DNA from 4 places in the Priestia sp. J2 genome. Region 2 is predicted to be linked to each of the others. Evidence: riboswitches for the same ligand, from Rfam matches in the RefSeq annotation. Region 2 holds a riboswitch; each other region holds the start of a gene.
The links. Region 2 has a riboswitch for S-adenosylmethionine ahead of LJY09_RS05900 (hypothetical protein). Riboswitches for the same ligand answer to the same signal wherever they lie in the genome.

Region 1 (5,097 bases), 210 kb from region 2:
GATACAAAAACTTGGAATCAATGACCAGCAAATTGAAACAGCTTCATTCACTATAAATCCTAAATATGATTACAGCGATGGAAAATCGACTCTTACAGGATACGAAGTACAGCATTTGTTTAGAGTAAGAGTACAAGATGTAAAACAAGCTGGCGATGTTTATAACGCTACGTTTTCAAGCGGAGCCAACGTAGCGCAAGATCTTCAATTTCACGTTACAAATGATGATAAATATGAACAAGAAGCGATAAGTAAAGCTTTGCTTAACGCTAAAGAAAAGGCCTTTACCATTGCCAACACGCTGCAGCTCCCTATTAACCAAATCCCCATTTTAATCGAAGAAGGCCCCGTCTATCAGTCATCTGGCTCCTCGCCTAAGTTATTAGCAGCCTCTCCCCCTATCCAAGCTCAGTCCTTGACTGTATCCGCTTCTGTAAAAGTTACGTACACGTATTAATACTTATGATAAACTATAGATTATTATAATGAAGAAACTAATCTAAAGGAGCTCTTTGCACAATGACTTCTGAACATTTACTAGCAGCTTATCAGACCCTATGGTTGAACCGTTCTTTCGCTTCTAAACAAGCCCTGACAAGTGAAGATCAGCTTCACGAAGCCATTCTGAAAGATTTAAAAGATGAAATGACTCATCCACGCGTTCGGCAAACACCGTATGTAAAATATCATCTTGGCATAAAAAGAATTCTAAACAGCAGTCTTTCCTCTGATGAAAAAGTTGCGCTTACGTCCCTATACACAAACCTTTTAGATAGCTGTATATAACAAAAAAAGGACTTCCTTAATGGAAGTCCTTTTTTTATTTAATTAACGCTTTTTCTTCTAAGCTTTGAAAAACAGCGTTAAAGTCTTGCTTCAAATCCTCGAATTCCTCTAGCCCTACTGAAAGGCGAAGAAGTGAATCAGTAATTCCTTTTTCTTCACGTACTTCTTTTGGGATACTTGCATGAGACATTGTTGCAGGATGCGTGAGAATGGATTCAACTGCACCTAGACTAACTCCAATTGAAGCTAATTTGACTCCTTGTAAAATATGTCGTGCTACTTCTTCATCCTGCACTTGGAAAGAAATCATAGCTCCGTATCCATTTGCTTGTTCTGAAATGAGTTTGTGGTCCGGATGACTTTTTAAGCCTGGGTAGTATACACGGCTCACTAGAGATTGTTCTTCAAGCCACTTTGCAAACTGCAGCGCTGTTTTTAACTGCTGATCTAAACGAACTTTTAATGTCTTAATGCCTCGAAGCAGTAAAAAACAATCCTGTGGCCCCAAGATAGCACCAAAAGCATTTTGTACAAACTTTACTTCTTCCGCTAGCTTTTCATCGCTTACTACAACTAAACCGCCAATGACGTCACTGTGGCCGCTGATATATTTTGTAGCACTATGAATGACAATATTTACACCAAGGTCAATCGGCTGCTGTAGATAAGGTGTTAAAAACGTGTTATCCACAATTGTAAGGAGATTGTGCTCCTTCGCCAAACTTGCTACTGCTTTAATATCCGTTACCTGTAAAAATGGATTTGAAGGGCTTTCGATATAAATAGCCTTCGTATCTTTTGTGATAGCTTCTTCTACTTTCTCAACCTTCGTTGTATCAACAAAAGTTGTTTTGATACCAAACTTTGAAAATAGTCGTGTTAATACACGATATGTCCCGCCGTACGTATCGTGTGAAACTAAAATTTCATCTCCTGATTCAAAAATAGATAACACCGATGAAATAGCAGCCATACCTGATGAAAAAGCAAAACCAGCGTATCCATTTTCTAGCTGAGCAATAGTGTTTTCTAAAGCCTCACGCGTTGGGTTTCCTGAACGAGAATAGTCATAGCGGCCGTTGTTCGTCTCATCTTCTTGATTAAATGTAGATACCTGATAAATAGGTACGTTAACCGCTCCAAAATGACCGTCAATTCCTGTATTTGCATGAATTAAGTTCGTACCAAATCTATGTTTATTATTGTTGGTATGCATCAAATGCCTCCTTCAAATCTTTAATTAAATCATCTGCGTGCTCAATTCCAACTGATAATCGAAGTAAACAGTTTGTTACTCCGACACGATTTCGAATTTCCTCCGGAATATCAGCGTGTGTTTGACGAGCTGGGAATGTCATTAAACTTTCCACGCCTCCTAAGCTTTCTGCAAATGTAATAACTTTAACATTTTCTAAAAGTACTGACACGATGTTAGGGTGTGAGACAGCAAAAGAAATCATGCCTCCAAATCCAGTTGCTTGTTTCTTCATGATTTCATAGCCCGGATGTGTTTCAAGACCAGGGTAATACACTTTTTCCACGAGATCATGAGCAGTAAGCCAATTTGCAATTTTCAGTGCGTTTTCGTTATGTTTTTCCATACGAAGCGCTAGCGTCTTAATACCGCGCAATAACAGCCAGCTATCCTGTGGACCTAAGATTGCCCCAGCTGCATTTTGATAAAAACGAATTTTCTCTCCTAAGCTACTACATCGAGCGACTACAAGACCAGCAACTACATCATTATGACCCCCAATGTATTTGCTTGCACTATGTATCACAATATCTGCTCCGAGCTCTAAAGGACGCTGATAGTAAGGGGACATGAATGTATTGTCAACGATAGTAAGCAAATCATGCTGTTTAGCTAACGCAATTGCTTCTGGCAAATCAGTCACGTGCATCATTGGATTTGTAGGTGTTTCAATAAATAGAGCTTTCGTGTTGGGACGAAGCGCATCTTTTACTTGCTCGAGATGGGCTGTGTTGACGTACGAAACAGTAATTCCTTGCTCTGAAAAGATTTCATTTAGTACTCGGTACGTTCCTCCGTATAAATCCTCTGATACAATTAAATGATCTCCGTTTTTAAATAGTGCTAAAACTGCCATTACACCCGCCATTCCTGAAGCGAATGCTACTCCTACTTCGCCTTTTTCTAAAGCAGCAATTGCTTCTTCCAATGCTGTACGAGTAGGGTTTGCCGTACGTGCATAGTCAAATCCCGTACTTTGCCCTAAAGCAGGATGAGCAAATGTTGATGCTTGGTAAATGGGTGTTGTAATAGAACCTGTTGAAGGGTCACGACCTACTCCTGAACGAACTAATAAAGTTTCAATTTTCATCTATTTCTCTCCTTAACTCAAAATAAAAAACACTCTTCACAGATGGAAGAGTGTTCGTTTATACACGATTTCTCTCATCTGTTAGAACAATACTGATGTTCCACAGGAATTAGCACCGTTCAAATGAATGTTTCATTTGATGGTTGCCGGGCATCGCAGGGCCAGTCCCTCCGCCACTCTTGATAAGAGTTCTATATAATTGTTGGTGGTTAACGTTTGTTGTTACTAACTTTAATAAAGATTTTCTTTATTGTCAACATAATTTTCTAAAAAATTTAAATCATCTCATTTGTTTATTCAATATACTTGTCCTGATAAGCACATAAAAAAAGAGACGACACCAAGGTCTCTTTTTCTAAGGCAAGTGCACAGATTTTACGTGAGCTAACTTCCAGTACATACTTTCTCCATTTGCCGTAATTAGTTCAACAATATTATTAGAAACTTCTTTAAGTACGCCAATTTTTTCTGATTGATCCCCTAAATCTAATACGACCAGTTGATTTTCATATTTTTTAAGCTGCTCTTCAAAGTTTCTGACAAAAGGTGCAGAGGCAGGCCTTACTGGGAGCTCTTTGTCACTTAAAGAATAAGGGGTTAACTCATTACTATAAGGGGTAAGCCATTTCAAATGATGTAAAGAAACAAAGACATTTTTATATACTGGAGAATAAAACACAAGATAATCATTCAGCACGCTTGTAATATAGCCATGCAATGATTTTCCTCCTGTTACATAAATTTCAATAAATTTTCCTTTTGCCTGCTGTAAAATATTACGATAAGAAATCCGCTGACTTTCTTCTATTAAGTTCTCTTCTATGGTTCGTAAAGGTGTATAATCTTCTTCTGAAACCTCTCGCAAGCGATGTATGTGTAAAAGAGGAATATACAAATAATCATGTCCATTATATAAAACCATTACATCTAACCCGAGATCAACAAGTTTTCCTATAAACGTTGTTTTCCCTGATATATCGACTTCAACAATTTTATCAATATAATGATTCATACTCATTCTCATTCTCCTCCTTTTTCCTATATGATAGAAAAGGTGCTTTATAAGCACCTTTTACGTTCCAGTTCGTCATGCTTTCCAACGATAATTTTTCGTTTTAATAACTTTTTCACCTGGTGTTGAAGAGCGTGAACCCGTACGGCGTCCTCCCGAGCGATCGTCTGTGCGACCTCCTGTACGTCTTCCGGTACGTCTTCCGGTACGGTCTCCAGTACGGCCATCCGTGCGACCTCCGGTTCTATCTACTGTAGTTGACTCTTGCATAGAATCTTCTTCATTTGTATCTCCATTTTGCTCAGAATTTTCTTCATTTTGCTTGAAAGATCCTTTTGATCCTAAGGCAATGGTTTTTACGTGTCTTGGTTGTAAACGTAAAACTTGATTATTTTGTACAAGAGTAAAGTTTCCACTGCGGCTTTGAACTAATACACCTTCCACAGCCTCTGGGCCTCCACCGTTAATAGCTACCCATCTATGTGAAAACTCTTCAAACAGTTCATTAAAACTTTTCGCTTTGATATAATCAGGTGTTTCTTCAACTAATAATGGATTTTGCGGAACAACAGGTGTATTTTTGCTTACAACTTCACTTACACTCTTTATATGCTCTACATTGATATAAACGACGCCGTCATCTTCTGTTAATAATACGACATACGCAGATTCAAATGAGCCTAATACGTCAAGGATTTTACCCACTTTCTTCTCTGGACCACCTTGATTTATTTGCACCTGCTTATCTTTCATTAATAATAGAGTACCTGCAAATGTGTTAGCTCTGTGAAGTTCTACTTCACTATTAAATCCAGAAAATGTTTGTGCCGAATTAGACTTCGTATCCTCTGTAATGCTTTTAACATGGGCAAGCTGATAATAAATAAATGTATACTGCTGCTGTGGAATAAGCTGAGCCGGCTGATTATTTTGCTGGTTGTTATTTTGATTTGT
Region 2 (5,097 bases):
AGTGAATACGGAAGAAGTCACGCTTGGTATTGCCACTGTCGAAGATGTAACGCAACAGTTTTCCACAATTATGGAAGATGTCTTTGCCGCTCAAGAACAAATGAACAAAATGACAAAGGCAACAGGAGAGATTGATGGGTATTCGTTTAAGGTAATGGAGTCCGTCATGGCCCTTTCAGAGGTTGCTAAACAAGCAGCTGCTTACGCTGAAGAAGTAGCTGCGGCTTCACAAGAGGAGTTAGCATCTATAGAAGAACTTGTGATGTTGGCAGCTAATTTAAAAGCTACGGTAAGTGAGTCCTGAAGTCTATCTTGATATGTACGTAATACGCGCAGTTTTCTGCGTGTATTCGTTTTATTTATATCTTTTATAGAAAACGATAAATAGAATTGACACGTTATCAAAGCAGTTGTATAGTGAGTACGCAAGGCGGCAGTCTGTCTTTTTTAATTCTTAGTAAACTTATAAGTTAAATAAAATATTTAAGTACTATATAAGGAGACAAAGAGATGAAAAATGAATTCCGTTTGGCAACAAATGACGACGCGGATAACTTATTGAACTTAACTCTACAAGCATATAAGCCTATCCGAGAGCTAGGCATTCCTTTCTTAGCAGCTACTGCTGATCTTGCCCTCGTTAAGAAAAATATTTCTCAAAACCTTTGCTATGTATATGAAGAAGAGAAAAGAATCGCTGCTACTGTGTCGATACGAATGCCTTGGGGAGAACATCCAGGTCCGTTTGCTGTTCCGCACTTTTGGTGGTTTGCAGTGGACCCGTCGTTTGCCAGGAAAGGCGTTGGATCTAAGCTGCTTCATCTAGTAGAGGAAGAGGTAATAAAAAATACGTTTAAATCGCCAGGTGTGTCTTTAGGAACAGCAAAAGAACATCCTTGGTTAGTTGAGATGTATGAACGAAAAGGATATGTTCAAGCTAAAGAAAAGCACCTTGCAGAAGGCTATACGACCGTATTTCTTTATAAAAAATTCAATGAGGTACACTCTTTGTCATAAAAGATAGAGAAGTGGTCTAAATTAAGAAATGTGAAAGAGTGATAAATATGACAGATCAATTACTACTAAATACGCTAATAGACATACGCCGTGAGCTGCACCGGTTTCCAGAGCTTTCAATGAAAGAATATGAAACAACTAAACGTATTAAAAAGTGGTTAAAGCACTACGATATTTCTATAGCGGATGCATTCCATTTAGACGTGGGAGCAGTAGCGGAAATTGTGGGAGGAAAGCCGGGACCTACTATCGCTATTCGAGCTGATATTGATGCGCTGCCAATTGAAGAAAAAACCAATCTGCCATTTGCTTCTGAAGTGAACGGTGTTATGCACGCATGCGGACATGATTTTCATACGGCTTCTATAATCGGAGCAGCCATTCTTCTCAAAGAGCGTCAGCAGGAGCTTTGCGGTACGGTTCGATTTATCTTTCAACCGGCCGAAGAAACGGCTTCTGGGGCAAAAATGCTCGTTGAAAAAGGTGTGCTCGAAGGAGTAGAAGCGATATTTGGGATGCATAACAAACCGAATCTTCCTGTAGGAACCATTGGTGTCAAATCGGGACCTTTAATGGCAAGTGTTGATCGTTTTGAAATTGACGTCAAAGGAGTAGGCGGTCACGCAGGTATTCCAGAAAAAACAGTAGATCCGATTGCTGCTGCTGGTCAAATTGTTACTAGTTTACAAACCATTGTCAGCCGTAATCTCAGCCCATTTCAAAATGTTGTTGTCAGCATAACTCAAATCCACGGAGGGAGCTCGTGGAACGTCATTCCTGACAAAGTAACGCTTGAAGGAACGGTGCGTACCTTTCAAGAAGAAGCGAGAGAAAAAATACCGGCTCTTATGAAACGATCTGCTGAAGGGATTGGAGCAGCTTTCGGGGCTTCAGTAGACGTTAAATGGTATCCGTATCTTCCTGTAGTAAACAATGATGATACGCTGGAAAAATTGGTTATTAACGCTGCAGAGAATCTTAGTTATCAAGTCGTAGAAGCTGAACAATCGCCTGGAGGAGAAGATTTTGCCGTATATCAGCAGCGTGTACCAGGATTTTTTGTATGGATGGGTACGGCTGGAGAATATGAATGGCACCACCCTTCTTTTTCATTAAATGAAGAGGCATTACTTGTAGCAGCTTCTTATTTTGCTAATCTAAGCTTTGACTTTTTGAATTCATTCCATTACCAAAAAAATTAAAATATTTTTATTTTTCTATTTACGCGGATAGAATTGTTTGATAAAATAAACTTTAAATTAAAAAAGTTATCACGAGTGGACGAGAGATCTGGCTCTTTGACTCCACAGCAACCTACGAATGTAAGGTGCTCCTACCAGCAAAGCATGTGCTTTGGGTGATAAAACGGGTGAAAAACTCATTTTGCATCAAAGCAAAATGAGTTTTTTTTATTTTTCTAAAAGGAGAGGGTTTTATGAGTCATACAGCAGTTGCAGCACATACAGGAGAGAAAGCATTAAAGGAAGCCGTAAAATTATTAGGAAAGCATTATCAAGTAGCTTATCGTGAATTAGAAACATTTTATGAAATTGTGGTCGAAAACCATGTTCGTACATATGCTGTAGGCATAGATATTAAAGATGTACAAAAAGCAAATGAACTAGAAATTTATTCATCATGCTGTTCCAAGCTTGAGCGAGTAGGCTGTCTTTTATAGAAGAAGTTTGCTCGCGCCTCTATTTTTTTAGTGTTTTTAAATAGAAAGCATGTTTTTTGACAATTGAAGAATCTGGTGGGTATAATCATTACTCACTAGGTTTTAAAATTAATCATAAATTGTCGAAATTTTTACACAAATTAAAGGTTACATTCGAAATGAATTGTGGTATGTTATAAAACAAGAATATTTTATGAAAGGAGCATTGAAATGGAAATGTCTCTTGAACATGGAAACGATGCAGGAAGCGAACAGCTTATTGATCGTATCCTAGACTTTTTAGAAGATGACGAAAAGTAAAAAAAAGAGTGTGCGGTGCTAGCCCTAGCCGCGCACTCTTTTTTTATCATGTGCGTCAAGGAAGCGCATACTATGATACATAGGGATAGAATGAAAGGGTCTCTGTCAAAGGGATTGACGAATCGTTTTGTTTGATGGAAAATTTAGAAAAAGGAAAGAGATGAAGGGTATGTCGAACAAAACATCTTTGTATCAAACAAAAGAACAGTTAAAGAAGCTTGTAAGCGAATTGGTTTCTATACCTAGCGTGACAGGAACGATGGCAGAAGTGGAAATGGCTGAATCGATAGCGTCGTATTTATTGAAGCTGCCTTACTTTCAAAAAAACGAGCAAGTTGAGCTTCATTCAACAGGAGACGGGCGATCGATTGTCACAGCTTTTGTTGAAGGAAAAAATACGAATAAAACAGTTGTATTAGTCAGTCATTACGACGTAGTGGATGTACAAGATTATGGACAGTGGAAAAAGGATGCTTTTCACGCTGATACGTTAACGAGTACTTTTTATAATGATATGGAACAAGTTCCGGCGCACGTACAAAAAGATATGATAAAAGGAGACTGGCTTTTTGGCCGAGGAACGATGGACATGAAAGCAGGTATTGCTCTGCATATCAGTATGATTGAACGAGCATGCAACGGAGAGTTTGACGGAAACATCCTGCTTCTGTCGGTACCGGATGAAGAAGTAAATTCGCTCGGAATGAGAAAAGCAGTGCCTGTTCTTTTAGAACTTGCGTGCAAACATCAGCTGGATTTTTCTCTCATGCTAAATGCAGAACCAGTATTCAGCCGCTATCCTGGTGATCAAACGAACTATGTGTACTCAGGATCGATTGGCAAGATCATGCCAAGCTTTTTGTGTTATGGAAAAGAAACTCATGTAGGGGAACCGCTAGCTGGTTTAAATGCTAATTTACTAGCTTCTTATTTAACAAAAGAAATAGAACTAAACGTTGATTTTTGCGAAAAAGTAAGAGATGAAACGAGTCCACCTCCTACGGTACTGATACAAAAAGATTTAAAAGAAGAGTATTCCGTTCAAGTTCCGCACTCTGCCGTTGTATTATTTAATTTATTTATGTTAAACCGCTCTCTTAAAGAAGTAACAGATCTGCTGTTGAAATCGGCTGACAAAGCGGCTTTGAATGTAAAAAAACATTATAATAAAGCTGCTAGGCAGTACGCTGCGGGAATGGAGGGTTCATCCCTTGACGTGAACGTATGGACGTATGAAGAACTTTATACTCATGCAGTCAAACAGCACGGTGAAAAATATGTGCAAGAAATGGAAGCAGCACTTTTGGCACAAGAAGATGATGACAGAAATAAAACCATTAAATTAGTAAACTCTTTAGCTGGTTTATGTAAAGAAGCAGCTCCGATGATAGTCTTATTTTTTACGCCGCCTTTTTACCCGGCCGTTTGTTCACATGATGATCTCTTTGTACAAAGGATTTTGTCAAACGTACAGGCAGCTGCCAAAGAGCAATTCCAAGTGGAGCTAGTTGAACAAAGTTATTTTGGCGGAATTTCGGATTTAAGCTATGCCAGCCTGCAGCACCCGCTTCATACATTTAACACGTTAGTAGCCAATATGCCTCTATGGAATAAAGGATATCATATCCCGCTAGAAGAGCAAGAGGAGCTGAAGATGCCGGTGCTGAACATTGGACCGCTGGGAAGAGATGCGCATCAATGGACCGAAAGATTAGACGTTCAGTATTCCTTTGAGATTTTGCCTCACTTCATTTATCAAGCTATAAAAGAAGCACAGAAATAAACATCCGCCCGCGGATGTTTATTTGTTGAATTTAAAAGAAGCTCCTTGTACGGTAATTTGTTGCGGTGTTAGAGCGTGATCCAATTCAACCAAAAATGGACGCTCTCCAACTTTTTTTAATGTATTATGGACAACACCTTGTGTTCCGCTGCAAAAAATAAGGTTTCCTCCATTGACATATAGTTTTTGACAACGTGCATCAAGTAAAGAGTCTTTGTAGCTTTCGCCAGCCTGAACGTCCAGCAGTTTTGTCCATTTGCTGATGGATTCTTCAAGGTTATGTACAGCACAGTAAATGTTTTTTAGCTGCAGCTGACCG
Region 3 (5,097 bases), 2.5 Mb from region 2:
GAAGTCACATATGACCGCAAAGAACGGACGGCGGGTGAGTCAAAATATCCGCTAAAGAAAATGCTCGCTTTTGCATTTGACGGGATTACGTCTTTTAGCGTAGCACCTATACGCTTACTGACGCTGCTTGGAGGAGCTTCGTTTCTCTTTAGTATTTTGTTTGGCATTTATGCGCTGATTCAAAAATATTTAGATCATACGCAAATTGGCTGGACGTCTCTTATTTTATCAATTTGGCTTGTAGGCGGCCTGCAGCTAATGGGAATAGGTCTTGTCGGAGAATACATTGGCAAGATTTTCAACGAAGTGAAACAGCGTCCTAAATATGCGATTGAAAGAGATTTATATACAAAACACTCGTTAGACAAACAAAAAGATTTGCTGATGCATTAATTAAGAAGCTTCTCCTGAATGGAGAGGCTTTTTTGTTAAAGTGTTTATCATAATTTTTAAGGTAATAGGAGATGCTACTACTAAAATTTCTAAGGAGATCAAAATCTATGAAAAGACTACTTTATACAGTCAGCACTTTTTGTTTTGTTTGGCTTGCTTTTGCAACCATTCATGTCAGCGCTCTTTCGATTGAGAAACTTCCAATGAAGAAATCATCTGAACAATGGTCGGTCGAACTGACAAAAGCGAGCATGACGGGAGATAATCAGCTAAAGTGGAAAAATAACGTCTATCATACATATGGATTAACCGTTGAAAACATTGGAAAAGACGTAGAGCGTGTGCAGGTCCAAGCTTTTAGGCACGAAGGAAAAAATAAGGCGAAATACAGCTTGTTTTCTCCTATTGAAAGGTCTAACTTAAGCAAAAGCGGTCAGCGTTTTCGCTATGCCAATTTTGCTGTTCCTGGAAAAGCGGCAGGCTTAGACATCATGATTAACTGGACGGATGAACAAGGCAACCATCAAGAACATTTTGAATTTAAATAAAAGTCTTCGCTTAGGCGAAGACTTTTTTTTGCAGGAATTTATCTCTGTATGTGGAAAACGAACACGAAAGGAGAGATTGTGATGATTGCAAAAGCTACTGAAGAAGAAATACAGGAAATTCGGACGAAATCTGCTGATGCGCTGTTTGAAGGAACAACGCATCAGTTTCAACCGTCAACTGAACGCGTAAATGAACTAATTGATAATGCCCTTGAAAAAGGGTGTTATTATTTAGTATCTAGACAAGAAAATAAACTTGCAGGCTGGGTTTTTGTCGGTCCATCTGCCGACTTCTTTTCAAAAGCAGAAATTGGCTTTATCTACGAGTTATATGTTTTACCAGAATACCGCGGGCAAGGTCTAGCCAAGCCGTTAATGCAAAAAGCAATTGATGAATTGTCTATCAAAGGATACCCTGAAATCAGACTCAGCGTTCATGCTGGGAATTTTGCACAGCATGTGTACCGTGAACTTGGATTTGTAGATAAACAAATATCAATGAGCCTACAGGTGGCAAAACGTCCGTAATGTTGGTGAATGTCAGCGAGTCCATAAAACATAAGATGTTATACATGCGATGAGGTTCGGTAATGAAAGTAAAAGCAAATAAGTAGCCCAAACGGTGCTTTTATCCAGTGATTCAACAGCTCCGGCACCTGTATTACCTGAGGAGGGGGGATCTTCAAGCGCGTTCATAACTAAAGCCGCCGCTGCTAAAATAATCCCTCCAATGCTTCCGGTTGTTTTGACAATTGCAACGTGGAAAGTAGATGAAAAAGCAATGCTAAGAAGCAGCAGCAAGCTTCCCAAAAAAGCAGATAACATATATCGTTTCATGTGCTCACCATCCTTTATAAAATCATACCATATTTTACTTCTTTTTTCTTTTTATTGAAAAGCTATTGACGTAACCTATAAAACATATTAGAATAGTCAGAAATAATTTAAAAGCGAAATATTCTTATCTAGAGAGGTGGAGGGACTGGCCCTTTGAAGCCTCAGCAACCACAATCATTGAATGGTGCTAATTCCAGCATAGCCTAGCTCTGACAGATAAGAAGAGGAATCTTTTTCTATGATGAAATCCTCTTCTTAGGAAGAAACATTTCGTATAGAAAAGGTGATGACATTGAAAAATACACAACAGGCGCTAAGCGTTGATGATTATTTAGATCTATACTTGTTAGCAAAAGAACTAAAAGACGAAACGTGGCAGCAGGAAATTTTAGCCGCGCTAAAAACGAAGCAAAATCGTTCATTTGAAGACAAACAATCCGCACTCGTTCAAGAAATATGGGAAGATTTTAAACAGTTAAATGAAGATATTTCTTTTACGTATCGCTTAATTCAAGAAGAGCCAACTAATGAACAGTTTCAAGTTAAATTAAGGAACTTGAGAGAACGGCGGATCACGCTGAGTCGTGAATTATATTTAGCTAAAAAACAGTATGTTGAACACACGCAGTAAAAGGATCCGCTTGATAAACAAGCGGTTTTTTTGCATGTAAATGTTAGAAGCGTTCTATTTCGGGTAGTAAATAGATAAGACAAAAAAAGGAGGGATAACAGTGGCCCAAGGTGTATTATGTGAAGTGAATGAGTGCATGTATTGGAAATCGGGAAATAAATGCAGTGCAGAGTCCATTTACGTTGTGAGTCCTGAAAGTAGTCACCATGTTTCTGAAACGGAAGAACCTGGCTGTAAAACTTTTGAACCCGCGAGATAAATGCTAGTTTTATAAAAAAGCATAAAATGAACGATGCGCTGACGGAGTTGAGTCGGCGTTTTTCTATTTTTTGAAAAATACTATTACTTAGGTGCGATAATAAATACATAGTAAAAAAGCAGTGTCTACGTCTAATTGTGCGTTTAAACAAAATGATACGATAATTTTTTTGTTTTTCGACAAAAGAAAAGCGAGAGAAAGGTGATAGAATACAAATATACAGCCTAGCTGACTTTTAGCATAAATTTATATGAAAGCGCTAACAAAAAGCTGTATTCATCTCGTTTTGACAGATTGGAAAAAGGGGAGACGTTTATGCAGGGGAAAACTCAGGGGAAAGAATTGAAACGCGGGTTAGAAGAAAGACATGTGACGCTGATGTCCTTAGGAGCAGCCATAGGGGTAGGGCTGTTTCTTGGATCTGCATCTGCTATTAAATTAGCAGGGCCGGGAATATTATTGGCGTACGGATTTAGCGGAATGATTATGTTTTTTATTATGAGAGCACTTGGAGAAATGGCGATTCAAAAACCTGTTGCAGGTTCATTCAGCAAGTACGCGCGTGACTATTTAGGGCCCCTTGCTGGTTATCTAACAGGTTGGAACTACTGGTTTTTATGGGTTGTAACATGTATGGCTGAAATTACAGCCGTTGGTATTTATATGGGATATTGGTATCCGGATGTACCAAACTGGATTTGGGCGTTATCGGCGCTTGTCATCATGACAACAGTTAACTTCTTAGCTGTTAAGGCATATGGTGAACTGGAATTTTGGTTTGCACTTATTAAAATTTTAGCGATTGTGTTAATGATTGCCGTTGGATTATTAATGATTGTGTTTGGAATCGGGAACGGCGGCGTTGCGACGGGTATTAAAAACTTATGGGACAACGGCGGGCTGTTCCCGAACGGATTCAAAGGTATTTTACTGTCGCTGCAAATGGTTATGTTTGCATATTTAGGAATTGAAATGATCGGCGTTACCGCGGGAGAAGTGAAAAATCCAGAAAAATCTCTAGCAAGAGCGATTGATTCGGTCTTTTGGCGTATTCTTATTTTCTACGTTGGTGCATTATTTGTCATTATGTCGATTTATCCTTGGCAAGAAATTGGTTCACAGGGAAGCCCGTTTGTATTAACATTTGAAAAAATCGGGATTCCAGCAGCGGCAGGCATTATTAACTTTGTGGTGCTAACAGCAGCTCTTTCTTCTTGTAACAGCGGTATTTTTAGTACAGGCCGTATGCTGTTTAACTTAGCAGAGCACGGAGAAGCTCCAAAAGGATACGGTCAGCTGACAAAAGGCGGCGTACCTGGAAAAGCTGTTTTAGCATCAGCGGGTGCGTTATTAGTCGGAGTAGCGTTAAACTACATTGTGCCTGCCAAAGTATTTACGTGGGTAACAAGCATTGCAACATTCGGTGCGATTTGGACATGGGGAATTATTTTGCTTTCTCAAATTAAGTATCGCAAAACGCTAAAAAAAGGTGAAGAGGCAAAGTTAAAATACAAAATGCCTTTATTTCCGTTAACGTCTTATGTGTCACTTGCGTTCCTAGCGCTGGTGGTTGTTCTTATGGCGTACAATCCAGATACAAGAATTGCAGTTGTTATCTGACCACTATGGTTTATCGGTCTTATTATCGCGTACTACGCAAAAGGATTTCATAAACGAAGTCAAGGTTCAGCTGGGACTGAGCAAAAGCTAGTGAAATAAACGAAAAGACCTCTTTCTTGGAAAGAGGTCTTTTTTCATTAGTTTATGTGCGAATGATTAGTTTTTTTGAAGGGATTATTGATACGTATGAATAATGTAGAAAATATTCTATTTATTCTGTACTATTTAGTTAGAGAATTCATTAATGATTAAATGGTAATTGGAAGTGGATAAGTATGGTAGTTTTACGTTTTTTAACGCCACACAGTGCATCGAAAAGTTGGGAGGAAATAGGCAGAAATGATAGAAAGATTTAGTGAAAAAGACATAAAGGGTTTGCTAGTGCTATCTAAGTTGGAAAAATGGGATTATAGCGAAGCGGATTTACATACGATTTTTTCAACTGGAGACGTATTTGGACATAGAAATGAGAAAGGTGACATTGTATCAAGCGTAGCAGTAGTTTTATATGAAAATCAGTCAGCTTTTATAGGAATGGTAATTGTGAGAAAAGATTATCGAAAACAAGGGTTAGCCGGGCAGCTCATGAAGCACTGTTTGCAAATTCTTTCTCCTGAGGTGAATGCCTACTTAATTGCGACAAAAGAAGGTGAGCACTTATATAAAAAAGCAGGGTTCAAAACCGTGGACTATGTAAGTAAATATATAAGCAGTGAATACATACCAAGAGCATTTAAAGCTTCAGGGTTTTATACACGATTCTTAACGAGAAGGGACTTCAAAGGGGTTTTAAAGCTTGATGAAGCAGC
Region 4 (5,097 bases), 1.6 Mb from region 2:
ATTACTGGAGATGTCACCATTGGTGAAGAAAGCAGCATTTGGTTTAACACCGTTATTAGAGGAGATGTTTCACCTACTATTATAGGGAAACGAGTAAATATACAAGATCAATCAACACTCCATCAAAGCCCAAATGCTCCTTTGCTTATTGAGGATGATGTGACAGTAGGACATCAAGTTATTTTACACAGCTCCATCATCCGCAAACGCGCGCTCATTGGCATGGGCTCTATTATTTTAGACGGTGCGGAAATTGGTGAAGGTGCTTTTATCGGTGCAGGAAGTTTAGTGCCTCCCGGTAAAAAAATACCACCTAATACTCTCGCACTCGGTCGACCTGCTAAAGTAATCCGCACTCTGACTGAGGAGGATTTAAAAGATATGCAGCGCATTCGTACAGAATATGTAGAAAAAGGGCAGTATTATAAGTCTATTAAGAAATCTGATTCTTCATTATAAAGGAAACGTTCCCTCAGAAAGTCATACTGAGGGAATTTTTTTAGTATCTCCACAAACTCTCTAATCATGTTCTATTCTCTCCACAATTGTAAAGAAATTTCCATATTAATTTACATCGTTTTAGTACTGCCTCCACAATTAAAGATTAAACTGAATAATAAAGACGTATTTATTAAAAAGGGAGCGACTCTATGAAAGCCAAGTTAATTCAGTATGTATACGATGCCGAATGCCGATTATTCAAAAGTGTAAATCAACATTTTGATCGAAAGCACTTAAATAGATTTTTACGTTTACTAACTCATGCCGGCGGAGCCACGTTTACCATTGTGATAGCGTGCTTGCTGCTATTTCTGCATCCTTCATCCGTCGCTTACGCCTGTGCGTTTTCTCTAGCCGTTAGCCATATTCCTGTTGCCATTGCTAAGAAGCTATATCCGAGACAACGGCCTTATATTCAACTAAAGCATACAAAAGTATTAGAAAATCCATTAAAAGATCATTCATTTCCATCGGGGCATACAACGGCTATTTTTTCGTTAGTTACCCCTCTGATGATTACTTACCCAGCCTTCGCTGCCGTTCTTTTGCCGCTTGCAGTAACGGTAGGCATTTCAAGAATTTATCTCGGTCTGCACTATCCGACGGATGTCATGGTAGGCCTGATACTCGGCATCTTTTCAGGTGCTGTTTCACTGAACATATTTTTAGTCTAATTGATAGGAGGAGTACTCATGAGAATTGCTTTATTTACAGATACATTTGCTCCGGAAGTTAACGGAGCTGCTAAAACACTTTATCAATTTACTCAGTATGTCAAATCAAAGCAAATTCCCATCCAGGTATTTGCTCCTGAATTTGCTCATAATCGGTCGTTTTCAACATACGTTCACCGCTCGCCTAGCATGCCGTTTTTCCTTTATCCAAACAGCCGCTTTTCATTGCCAAACGTTCTAAAAATTAAAAAGCAGCTGCAGGAATTCAACCCTTCTCTTATTCATTTGGCCACTCCTTTTACAATGGGGCTTTGCGGCTCCTATTACGGGAAAAGATTAGGTATTCCTCTTGTCGGCTCTTATCATACCAATTTTGATGATTATTTATCTCACTATGAACTTGAAAAAATGCGTGTACCACTGCAAAAATATATGAAATGGTTTTATAAACCTGTACAAAAATTATTCGCTCCCTCCGAAGTGACCAAACAGCAGCTAGAAAAACAAGGGTTTCACAACGTAGCTATTTGGTCGCGAGGGGTAAATCACAAATTGTTCCATCCCCACTATGACCGCTTTGATATTCGTATTAAATATAATATAAAAAAACCCTACATCTTAACGTATGTAGGAAGGTTAGCTAAAGAAAAGAACGCTGATTTTTTACTAAAAATTGCCCGATCTTTACCTGATCATATCCGCCACCAAGTTCACTGGCTTATTGTGGGAGATGGTCCTTTAAAAGAACAAATGCAACAGCAAGCATCTGAGCATATGACATTTACAGGCTTTCTTGAAGGTAAGCAACTTGCTCATATCTATTCTTCATCTGATTTGTTTGTTTTCCCTTCAGAAACAGAAACGTTCGGAAATGTCGTACTGGAGTCTCTTGCTTCTGGAACTCCCGTGGTGGCAGCAAATGCAGGAGGAGTTAAACAGATGGTTCAGCACGGGCGAAACGGCTACCTTTGCAAACCTCACTCCTTAGAAGAATTCAGTTCGGCTATTACAGGTTTACTTGATGATTTGCACCAGCGGCTTCACTTTAGCCATGCAGCGAGACACTATGCTCTTACTCAATCATGGGACGCCATTTTTCAGCATTTGCTTTCAGAATATGAAGATGTCGTAGAAAAATCTGCTGAAGGTATTCAATGGGCATAAAAAAATCTCCGTTTTCACGGAGATTTTTTTATTATTTAGCTAAAGCTTGAGTTTTTAATGCTTCAGCTTTGTCTGTGAACTCCCAAGGAAGCTCCACATCTGTACGACCAAAGTGACCGTAAGCTGCTGTTTGCTTATAAATTGGGCGACGTAAATCAAGCATTTTAATGATGCCTGCTGGACGTAGGTCAAAGTTTTTGCGTACTACATCTACTAGTACTTCTTCAGAAACTTTTCCTGTACCGAATGTATCAATTGAAATAGATACTGGCTGTGCAACACCAATTGCATATGCTAGTTGTACTTCACATTTATCAGCAAGATCAGCTGCTACAATGTTTTTCGCAACATAACGAGCTGCATAAGCTGCTGAACGGTCTACTTTTGTTGCGTCCTTACCAGAGAATGCACCGCCGCCGTGACGAGCATATCCGCCGTAAGTATCAACGATAATTTTACGACCAGTTAAACCAGCATCTCCTTGAGGGCCGCCGATTACGAAACGTCCTGTTGGGTTAATGAAATACTTTGTATTTTCATCAATTAACTCATTTGGAACAACTGGATTAATTACATATTCTTTTAAGTTACGTTGAATTTGCTCTAACGTTACTTCTGGGTGATGCTGAGTTGAAATAACAATTGTATCGATGCGAACAGGTTTGTTGTTTTCATCATATTCAACTGTTACTTGTGTTTTACCATCCGGGCGAAGGTAAGGAAGAATTTCTTCTTTACGTACTTCTGTTAGACGGCGAGCAAGTTTATGAGCTAATGAAATTGGAAGAGGCATTAATTCTTTTGTTTCGTTACATGCATAACCAAACATTAACCCTTGGTCTCCAGCTCCGATTGCTTCGATTTCTTCATCGGACATTTGACCTTCACGTGCTTCTAACGCTTGGTCTACACCAGCAGCGATATCAGCTGACTGCTCGTCGATAGATGTTAATACTGCACAAGTTTCAGCATCAAATCCGTATTTTGCACGAGTATAGCCAATTCCTTTAATTGTTTCACGAACTGTTTTAGGAATATCCACGTAAGTAGAAGTTGTAATTTCACCGCTTACTAAAACTAAACCAGTTGTTACGCTTGTTTCACAAGCAACACGAGCATTTGGATCCTTTGCTAGGATAGCATCAAGAATTGAGTCAGAAATTTGGTCACAAATTTTATCGGGATGTCCCTCTGTAACAGATTCTGACGTGAACAGACGACGTTGTGTTGACATCAGTTTTCCTCCTTATAAATACGATACATTGTGATACGGTACTCATTCCCTTATTTTCATTACACGTTAAAAAATATAAAAAAACCTTTCCTTGTATCGAGGAAAGGTATCAAATTCTACATAAGCCTTTCACTCTTATCGATCAAGGTTGTGCCCTTGCATCAGGTTAGCACCTTATCGTCTACACAAAAAAATGACGATGGTTGCTGGGTTTCACAGGGCCTGTCCCTCCACCAGCTCGGGATAAGAGAGTATCCGTTCAAGGACATATAATACATGAAAAAGCGCTTCACTGTCAACAACATTCAAATGGAAATCATCTCTTTATGTTTGAATCTGTTTTAATGTAACATACTCAAATTTAAAAATAGTATACCTTATTAAGAATGATCACGAAGTTTGGTTAACAAGACAGACCAAAAAAAGGCTTTCACTTGAAATAGCTTCACTTTTTTCGCTTCTAGCACATATACATGTGTCTAAAATAGGTATAACGTACATTTTTTTATAATACACAAACATTTTTAGTTAAATAGTATAGAATAATTAAATAAATGTGTTATACTAATTATAAATTTCAAACATTAATGAATAAATAATAGCTAAAAAAGGAAGGTAGTGCACATGAGTACTGTTGATATGTCTATCGAATTAAATGGTTTGCTTCAATTAAAAACAACAAAACACCAATTATCTGTTCCACAACTTGTTGAAAAAATTCTAGCTCGACGCGAAGGAACGCTGACTTCTACAGGTGCTGTGTCAGTCGAAACCGGAAAATATACAGGCCGCTCTCCTTTGGATAAATTTATTGTAAGCGATGCTGTATCTTCAAAAACGGTTGAATGGGGACCCGTCAATCAGCCAATTTCTGCTCAGCGATTCGATGCGCTATACAAAAAAGTCTTAACCCACTTAAAGAAGCAGGATGAACTTTTTGTTTTTAATGGATATGCTGGAGCTGATAAAAAGTATCAGTTACCAATTCAAGTAGTTAATGAATTTGCATGGCACAACCTATTCGCTCAGCAGTTATTCATTCGCCCTTCAGCTGAACAAAAAACAAATGATGATGTGAAGCCGTTTACAATTGTAGCAGCTCCAACGTTCAAAGCTGACCCTGAAACAGACGGGACGAATTCGGAAACCTTCATTATTCTTTCATTAGAGCGACGCATTGTGCTAATTGGAGGAACTGAATACGCTGGTGAAATGAAAAAATCCATTTTCTCAGTGATGAACTTCTTGCTTCCTCAAAACAATATTCTATCCATGCACTGTTCTGCTAACGTAGGAGAAGAAGGTGACGTTGCATTATTCTTTGGTTTATCTGGAACGGGTAAAACAACGCTTTCTGCTGATGCAAACCGTCGTTTAATCGGAGATGACGAGCACGGTTGGTCAAGCTCTGGTGTATTTAATATTGAAGGAGGCTGCTACGCGAAGTGCATTCAGCTTTCCGAAGAAAAAGAACCGCAAATTTTTAATGCAATTCGCTTCGGCGCAGTACTGGAAAATGTAGTG

Region 1: it holds a riboswitch for S-adenosylmethionine, as region 2 does, so the genes downstream of both, LJY09_RS06970 (trans-sulfuration enzyme family protein) here and LJY09_RS05900 (hypothetical protein) in region 2, are expected to answer to the same signal.
Region 3: it holds a riboswitch for S-adenosylmethionine, as region 2 does, so the genes downstream of both, LJY09_RS19570 (hypothetical protein) here and LJY09_RS05900 (hypothetical protein) in region 2, are expected to answer to the same signal.
Region 4: it holds a riboswitch for S-adenosylmethionine, as region 2 does, so the genes downstream of both, metK (methionine adenosyltransferase) here and LJY09_RS05900 (hypothetical protein) in region 2, are expected to answer to the same signal.

The regions. Positions count from the first base shown of each region.
Region 1 covers NZ_CP086208.1:1,364,749-1,369,845, reverse strand. Annotated here, with positions in the region: gene LJY09_RS06985 (SIMPL domain-containing protein) at 1-457, shown strand, start outside; gene LJY09_RS06980 (hypothetical protein) at 520-786, shown strand; gene LJY09_RS06975 (trans-sulfuration enzyme family protein) at 821-2,002, opposite strand; gene LJY09_RS06970 (trans-sulfuration enzyme family protein) at 1,986-3,131, opposite strand; SAM riboswitch class I at 3,203-3,320, opposite strand; gene LJY09_RS06965 (hypothetical protein) at 3,487-4,149, opposite strand; gene LJY09_RS06960 (hypothetical protein) at 4,219-5,097, opposite strand, start outside.
Region 2 covers NZ_CP086208.1:1,154,049-1,159,145, forward strand. Annotated here, with positions in the region: gene LJY09_RS05885 (methyl-accepting chemotaxis protein) at 1-304, shown strand, start outside; gene LJY09_RS05890 (GNAT family N-acetyltransferase) at 511-1,017, shown strand; gene LJY09_RS05895 (amidohydrolase) at 1,065-2,219, shown strand; SAM riboswitch class I at 2,283-2,384, shown strand; gene LJY09_RS05900 (hypothetical protein) at 2,453-2,695, shown strand; gene LJY09_RS05905 (M20/M25/M40 family metallo-hydrolase) at 3,165-4,778, shown strand; gene LJY09_RS05910 (VOC family protein) at 4,797-5,097, opposite strand, start outside.
Region 3 covers NZ_CP086208.1:3,769,375-3,774,471, reverse strand. Annotated here, with positions in the region: gene LJY09_RS19590 (glycosyltransferase family 2 protein) at 1-393, shown strand, start outside; gene LJY09_RS19585 (hypothetical protein) at 501-941, shown strand; gene LJY09_RS19580 (GNAT family N-acetyltransferase) at 1,023-1,469, shown strand; gene LJY09_RS19575 (hypothetical protein) at 1,482-1,778, opposite strand; SAM riboswitch class I at 1,900-2,001, shown strand; gene LJY09_RS19570 (hypothetical protein) at 2,071-2,409, shown strand; gene LJY09_RS19565 (DUF1540 domain-containing protein) at 2,510-2,668, shown strand; partial or broken gene alaP (alanine permease AlaP) at 2,984-4,387, shown strand; gene LJY09_RS19555 (GNAT family N-acetyltransferase) at 4,628-5,097, shown strand, end outside.
Region 4 covers NZ_CP086208.1:4,653,270-4,658,366, forward strand. Annotated here, with positions in the region: gene LJY09_RS24050 (gamma carbonic anhydrase) at 1-459, shown strand, start outside; gene LJY09_RS24055 (phosphatase PAP2 family protein) at 651-1,175, shown strand; gene LJY09_RS24060 (glycosyltransferase family 4 protein) at 1,194-2,339, shown strand; gene metK (methionine adenosyltransferase) at 2,371-3,573, opposite strand; SAM riboswitch class I at 3,706-3,823, opposite strand; gene pckA (phosphoenolpyruvate carboxykinase (ATP)) at 4,198-5,097, shown strand, end outside.